2 regions of the Pseudomonas sp. BGA-UO-ETr-WB11 genome follow, and region 1 is predicted to be linked to the other one. Evidence: riboswitches for the same ligand, from Rfam matches in the RefSeq annotation. Region 1 holds a riboswitch; the other holds the start of a gene.

The links. Region 1 has a riboswitch for cobalamin ahead of AC56DI_RS04420 (cobalamin biosynthesis protein). Riboswitches for the same ligand answer to the same signal wherever they lie in the genome.
Region 2: linked by a shared signal. The riboswitch ahead of AC56DI_RS06235 (energy-coupling factor ABC transporter permease) and the one ahead of AC56DI_RS04420 (cobalamin biosynthesis protein) in region 1 are both predicted to bind cobalamin.

The regions. Positions count from the first base shown of each region.
Region 1 is NZ_JCAQOS010000004.1:265,078-268,476, forward strand. Features, by position in the region: gene dusA (tRNA dihydrouridine(20/20a) synthase DusA) at 1-733, opposite strand, end outside; gene cobM (precorrin-4 C(11)-methyltransferase) at 977-1,741, opposite strand; gene AC56DI_RS04420 (cobalamin biosynthesis protein) at 1,738-2,145, opposite strand; cobalamin riboswitch at 2,342-2,543, opposite strand; cobalamin riboswitch at 2,602-2,794, shown strand; gene cobW (cobalamin biosynthesis protein CobW) at 2,897-3,399, shown strand, end outside.
Region 2 is NZ_JCAQOS010000005.1:178,738-182,136, reverse strand. Features, by position in the region: gene amn (AMP nucleosidase) at 1-749, opposite strand, end outside; gene AC56DI_RS06235 (energy-coupling factor ABC transporter permease) at 879-1,559, opposite strand; cobalamin riboswitch at 1,615-1,822, opposite strand; gene AC56DI_RS06230 (PaaI family thioesterase) at 1,855-2,310, opposite strand; gene AC56DI_RS06225 (acyl-CoA dehydrogenase family protein) at 2,323-3,399, opposite strand, start outside.

The DNA of each region.
Region 1 (3,399 bases):
AAGCCTCGCGGCCCAGCATGACGCCATCGAAGGTCTGCAGGTGCGTGCGGCACTCATCCAAGGTTTTGATACCACCGTTGAGAATGAACTCAAGATCGGGGAAGTCGTGCGTGAGCTGGGCGGCGACCTCGTAGCGCAGCGGCGGCACCTCACGGTTCTCCTTGGGCGACAGGCCTTCGAGAATGGCGATCCGTGCGTGCACGGTAAAACTGCGGCAACCGGCGGCGGCAACGGTACCGACGAAGTCACACAGCTCGGCGTAGCTGTCGCGACCATTAATACCAATTCGATGCTTGACCGTTACCGGGATGCTCACTGCATCCTGCATGGCCTTGACGCAATCGGCCACCAGCTGCGGATGGCCCATCAAGCAGGCCCCAATCATGTTGTTCTGCACCCGATCACTGGGGCAGCCAACATTTAGGTTGACCTCGTCATACCCAACGTCCTCAGCCAGGCGCGCGCAAGCTGCCAGATCAGCCGGATTGCTACCGCCCAGTTGCAGCGCCAGCGGGTGCTCGCACTCGCTGTAACGTAGAAAACGCTGCCGGTCGCCATGCAGCACCGCACCGGTGGTGACCATTTCGGTGTAGAGCAGGGCATGCTTGGAGAGTAGGCGCAGGAAGAACCGGCAATGGCGGTCGGTCCAATCCATCATCGGCGCAACGCTGAATTTCCTGCTTAAAACGTGCTGATTAGAAAGGTCTTTTTCCAATGCAATAACCTGGGGCATAGCTAGAAGAACTCAGTAAGTGCACAGCAGGCGCACAGGAGGAAAACGGGGTGGAGATTATACAGGTCTCGAGGCCTTGCTTCTGTGCACATCAATGTGAACGCAAGAGCTGCGAGCTGCAAACGGCTCAAGAGGTCCTGTGGTTGACGAGCACGGGAGCAGCGCTTTTGAACACCACGTCCTGCTGGGTACGGTCACATTTGCTTTGGTCATGTGCGTGGTGATGGGGCGTCGGCGCCAGCCTCAATAGTCAGGCGTGTTACCTGCGCGGAACAGGTGCTGAGTGCCGGGTTGGTAAAGCGCGGAGTCGGCAAAGTCCTCGGCGCCCAAGACTCTGCCAACCAGAATCAGGGCCGTGCGGCGAAAGCCTTTGGCCTGCACCAAGGCCTCGATATCCGCCAGGGTGCCGCTGACCCAGTCTTGGTCAGGCCAGCTGGCGCGATGGACCACCGCAATCGGGCAATCGGCGCCATAGTGCGGCAGCAGTTCGGCGATAATTTTTTTCAGGTGCACCACGCCCAGGTGAATGGCCATGGTCGCGCCATGGCGGGCGAGGTCAGCCAGTTGCTCACCGGCGGGCATCTCCGACTTGCTGGCGTAGCGGGTAAGAATCACGGTTTGCGAGACGGCGGGTAGGGTCAGTTCACTTTCCAGCAGCGCCGCACAGGCCGCCGTGGCCGTGACGCCGGGGATGATCTGAAACGGGATCGCCAGTGCTCGCAGGTGGCGGATCTGTTCGCCGATGGCGCCGTACAGTGACGGGTCGCCGGAGTGCACGCGGGCCACGTCCTGGCCTTTGTCGTGGGCCTCACGGATCAGCTTGATTATTTGTGTCAGGTGCAGTTCGGCGGTGTTGACCAGTCGTTCGGCGCGATGGCCTTCGAGCACCGCTTCCGGCACCAGTGAACCGGCATACAGGATCACCGGACAACTGCGCAGCAGGCGCTGCCCCTTGACGGTGATCAGCTCCGGGTCACCGGGGCCGGCACCAATGAAATAGACGGTCATGCAGGCTCCGTGATTGGGGCGACGGCGATCGCGCAGGTGGCGCGGGCGTTGTGCTGGCGGGGGCCAAGTAACGTGGCGCGGCCACCATTGAGATATTCGGCCTGGGCCAGCGCGCAGGCTTCGGCCACTCCGGCGCTGCCGGTCAGTTGTCGACTGAGTTCTGAGTGCTGACTTAGGCGCGCATCATAAGGTTGTAGCTGTGCGCTGCTCAGCCAGTACAGGGGGATTTGCAACTCGCTGGCCAGTTGCAGCAACGCAGGTTCCCCTCGTTTGTGTTGGCTGCTGGCAAGGCCGGTAAGCGCGCTGAGTGGCAGGTCATGGGTGGTCAGCGTGTGTTGCAGCAGGTCGCGCAACTCGCTCAGTGGGCAATTCTGCCGGCAACCCAGTCCCGCTACGTAGTGCATGTTCAGCGGGTCACGCGCGCGTACAGGTGGCGCAGGTGTTAGCGACAAGGCTAAGAGCTTGCGCAAGGGGCGCTAAAGAGGACAGCGTGCCGGACATGGTGTGACCTTCTGTGGGGAGTGAACGCGAGAGAAGGTACGCAGCACGACAATAGCCCGGGGCGAGCTAAAAATCCGGCGCGCACCCGCCCACCGCGGATTGCCAAACAAGGCTCAGGCCGGTCTCCGGGCTTGCGACGACTGTCGTGGACAGTTCAGGGTTGACCTTCCCATGCCGAGGCACAGTGGTTAACACAACCCTTGCGTCTGCTTACCGTTGCGGGGGCAGCGCCGGACTCACACCGGCTTCCCGTTTCACCCCACACACGACGGTGCGAGACACCTGAAACAGCTTTTTAGAACATCACGAAGCGCCCCCGAGCGTCAACCATGGCATTGACCTGCCCCAAGTCACTGCGTAGCCTTCGCGGCATTCGAGGTTCTTCGGTTATGCGCCGAAGCTAAGAGGGAACGCGGTGATGCCGCGGCTGCCCCCGCAACTGTGAACGACCAAACCCCCTTCGATACACCACTGCCTGCCGGCGGGAAGGTGAAGGAACTGCGCAACGCGCGGGTCGTGAGCCAGGAGACCTGCCTCGCAATGTTTTTGACAACCGGGCGGGGTGCTCCGGTGGTGCAGGGTTGCGACGCGTTGGCGTTGCCCCCGTTGCCGCCTGCCTGCTCGCCGAACCCTTCGACGCTGCGCAGGCCACCCATGAAAACCTTCAGCAAACTTCCCGTCACCATCGTTACCGGCTTCCTCGGCGCCGGCAAAACCACCCTGTTGCGGCATATGCTCGGCCACGCCGACGGTCGGCGTATCGCGGTGATCGTCAACGAGTTTGGCGAGCTGGGCATCGACGGCGAAATCCTCAAGCAGTGCTCCATCGGTTGCAGCGAAGAAGACGCCAACGGCCGCATCTTCGAGCTGGCCAACGGCTGCCTGTGCTGCACCGTGCAGGAAGAATTCTTCCCAGTGATGCGCGAGCTGGTGGCACGCCGTGGCGAGCTCGACCACATCCTGATTGAAACTTCCGGCCTGGCCTTGCCCAAGCCGTTGGTGCAGGCCTTTAACTGGCCGGAAATCCGCAACGCCTGCACCGTCGATGCGGTCATCACCGTGGTCGACAGCCCGGCCGTGGCCGCCGGCACCTTCGCCGCCTTTCCTGAGCAAGTCGACGCGCAGCGCCAGCTTGACCCGAACCTGGACCACGAATC
Region 2 (3,399 bases), on a different contig from region 1:
TCTTCATCCATGTCGCACTCGACCATCACGTTGCCAGGCAAGACCATGCGCACGTAACGCGGATTGCTGCGCAGTTGCTCGACGCCGTGGCGGATGAACTGATCAACATAGCGGTGGTAGTTGGTCAGCAGAATCCATGGCTGTACATGCCGCCAGTCGCTGCCGCTGTAGTGCTGCAGGCGCTTGAGGGAGAAATCCACCCGCGCCGCATCGAACAGCGCCAGCGGCATCGGGTCGGCGTCCTGCCAGTCATAGAGACCGTCGGCCACGCCATCGGTGGCAGCCGACAGGTCGGTACTGGGAAACACCCGCGCCAGTTCAGCAGCGGTTACCCCGGCGGCAGCCAGTTCTTCGCCATGCTCGACGACGTAGGGATAGGGAATGTTCTGCTCGCTGAGGCCGACTTCAACAGTCACGGTGAAGTCACTCATCAGCGGCCCAAGCTGGTCGAGCAGGTAGCCGCGAAAGGCGTCTGGATGGGTGACGGTGACGCTGTAGGTCCCCGGGCTTTCCATCTTGGCATAGGCGCGCGTGCTGCTCGGCACCTCGCCCTGGCAGGCGTAGATCAGGCGCAGCAAGGGGTAACGAAACTCGCTGCGCTGGGCCTCAGTCGGCCGCTCGCGGGTTTTCAGGTAGTGCCTGATAGCCTGGCCGAGGGCTGAACAGGAGCGGGCATGCAGAGCGGCCAGGCGATCAACCGCCTCTTCGGCAGTAGCGGCGACAACAAAGTCATCGGTACAAAGGTTCACAGAGCATCTTCCTGGCTGATCGGACAGGCTCTATCTTGCCCTGATCCGCCGCGCCTGTGATAGCGCGACGTGACCCGTCGGAACATGCCACGCGGCGCTAGCCAAGCCGCCGCGTCAGCGCTGCTCGACTCAGGCCGCCTGATGCAGTCGGGCGTTAAACAGTGGCCCGCGGCTATATACAGACAGCGCCTTGGCGGCGGCCAGCACTCCCAGATCGACCAGCGGTTCGATCAGGATCACGCTCATATACGCCAGGCCAAAGCTACCCACGGCCATGAGGTTGTCACTGGCAAAGCCGTTGCCATACAACGCCCAGAAACCAACCCAGGCCACGATGCCGCCCTGATAGGCCGTCGACAGTGTCAGCGCCTGTTTGTAGGAGAGGTCCACATACGCGGTGCCTGGGGCAATGATGCGTTTGGCCAGCACGCTGATCGCCCACAAGGGCACCAGCAAGGTGGTGACGTTCATGCCGTACTGAGGCAAGTCGAACTGGGCGAACAACAGCCCCTGCAAGAGCAGGCCGGCGGCTAGACCGATGGCGGCCGCACCGGCACCAAACAGCAGCAGCAAGGTCGAGCCGAGGATCAGGTGTACCTCGGAGACCCCGACCGCCTGATGCGGGAAGACCTCGAAGAAGCAGAAAACCAGCGCTGTGGTCAGCAGACTGCGCAACGCCAGAGCAGCAAGGCCGCCATTGCTGCGCACGCTGTCGAGTGCAAGTTTGCTCGTCAGCCCAAGGGCCGTGACTGCGGTTGCGTAGCTGAGCATAAGTTTGGCGCCTTCAACGACGCCGGGTTCGATGTGCATAGAGATTCCTGTACCGCGCCCACCGCGCGATGATCCGGATTGAGGGAATGGGCATAAGCGCCCGACTTCGATGGCAGGTCTCCTGGCTCACGGTTTAACACTTCGCCCGCCTTCCCAGCCTTACTGGCCAGTGGCGTATGGGCGTCATCTACCGTTTACAGTTGCGGGGGCAGCCATGGCTTCGGCACCTGTTGGGGTGCCACCATGTTCCCTTTTCATCCAGTCGCGTGACACGAGCTGGAACCATCGGCGGCCACCTTACCCGGCGGCCGTTAGAAATGACAGAGCCCGGCGTTTACCGCGCAGGTAAACCAACGGACTGAGTAGCGCCTGACGCCGCATGACGCAAGCAAGTGAAGACGCCACTGGCATTGGCGCACAGCTGCCCCTGGGCATCGTGCAGCGTGGCCTGCACCGCGATCTGTCGCCCGTTACGCTGCAGCACGCGGGCCTCCGTACGTAGCGGCAAGGCCGTAAGACCAATCGGGCGCAGGTAATTCACTTGCAGGCTAGCGGTCACGTAGACCTCCTCGGCACTGGCCTGCGAGTACACCGCCAATCCCAGCGCCGCATCGAACAGCGTGGCGGTGTAGCCGCCATGCACACCGCCGAGCGGATTGAAGTGCACGGCCGGCGGCTGACTGCTGAAACCCGCCACCCCGGCTGCGGCCTGCAACTGAGAGATCCCGTAGTCCGCACCAATATCACCGGCCAGCCAGGCCTTTAACCGCTCAAAAAGACTGGTGTGCATAATGCTCAGTCCTCAGCTCAGGTGCGGCGTACTGCGCGCCAGCAGCGCCTCGACATTCACCCCACGCGGCAGGGTGCCGTAGACGCGCCCGCAGTGACCCAGGCGGCTGGCGATAAAGGCGTCGCTCACCGCGGCATTGCCGGCCTCCAGCAGTAGCTTGGCCTGCAGGGCGATGGCCACGTCCTCGGTCAGTTGGCGGGCGCGGTATTGGATGTCGTCTTTGTCGGCGAAGGCGTTTTTCAACTGGCCGATATGGGCGTGCAGGCGCGCATCGCCATGGCCGTCGCCGAGCTCGGCAAACAGCGCATCGAGCACACCCGGCTCCTTGGACAAGGCGCGCAGCACGTCCAGGCATTGCACGTTGCCGGAGCCTTCCCAGGTGGAGTTGACCGGCGCTTCGCGGTACAGCCGCGGCAGGATGGTCTCTTCGACATAGCCGGCGCCGCCCATGCACTCGGCGGCTTCATTGATCATCGCTGGCGCGCGCTTGCAGATCCAATACTTGCCAATTGCCGTGACCAGGCGAGCGAACTTCTGTTCCTGCTCGTCATCCCCACGGTCCAGGGCGTGGCCCATGCGCAGGGTCAGGGCCAGGGCCGCTTCGCTTTCCAGGGCCAGGTCGGCCAGCACGTTTTGCATCAGCGGTTGCTCGGCCAACAACTTGCCACTGACCTGGCGGTGCGCGCAGTGGTGCGCGGCCTGGGTCAGGGCCTGACGCATCAGGCTGCTGGAGCCGACCATGCAGTCAAAGCGGGTCAGCGCCACCATCTCGATGATGGTCGGCACGCCGCGCCCCTCTTCACCGACCATCCAGGCCAGGGCACCGCGGAACTCCACTTCGCTGGAGGCGTTGGCCCAGTTGCCCAGTTTGTTTTTCAGGCGCTGCACATAGAACTGGTTACGCGAGCCGTCCGGGCGATGGCGCGGCAGCAGAAAGCAGGTCAAGCCCTTGTCGGTGTAAGCCAGGGTGAGGAAGGCATCGCACATCGGCGCCGAACAGAACCACTTGTGCCCTACCAACTCATAGGCCTGACCCGGCCCGCCAGCACTCACGGCATGGGCGCGGGTGGTGTTGGCGCGCACATCGGT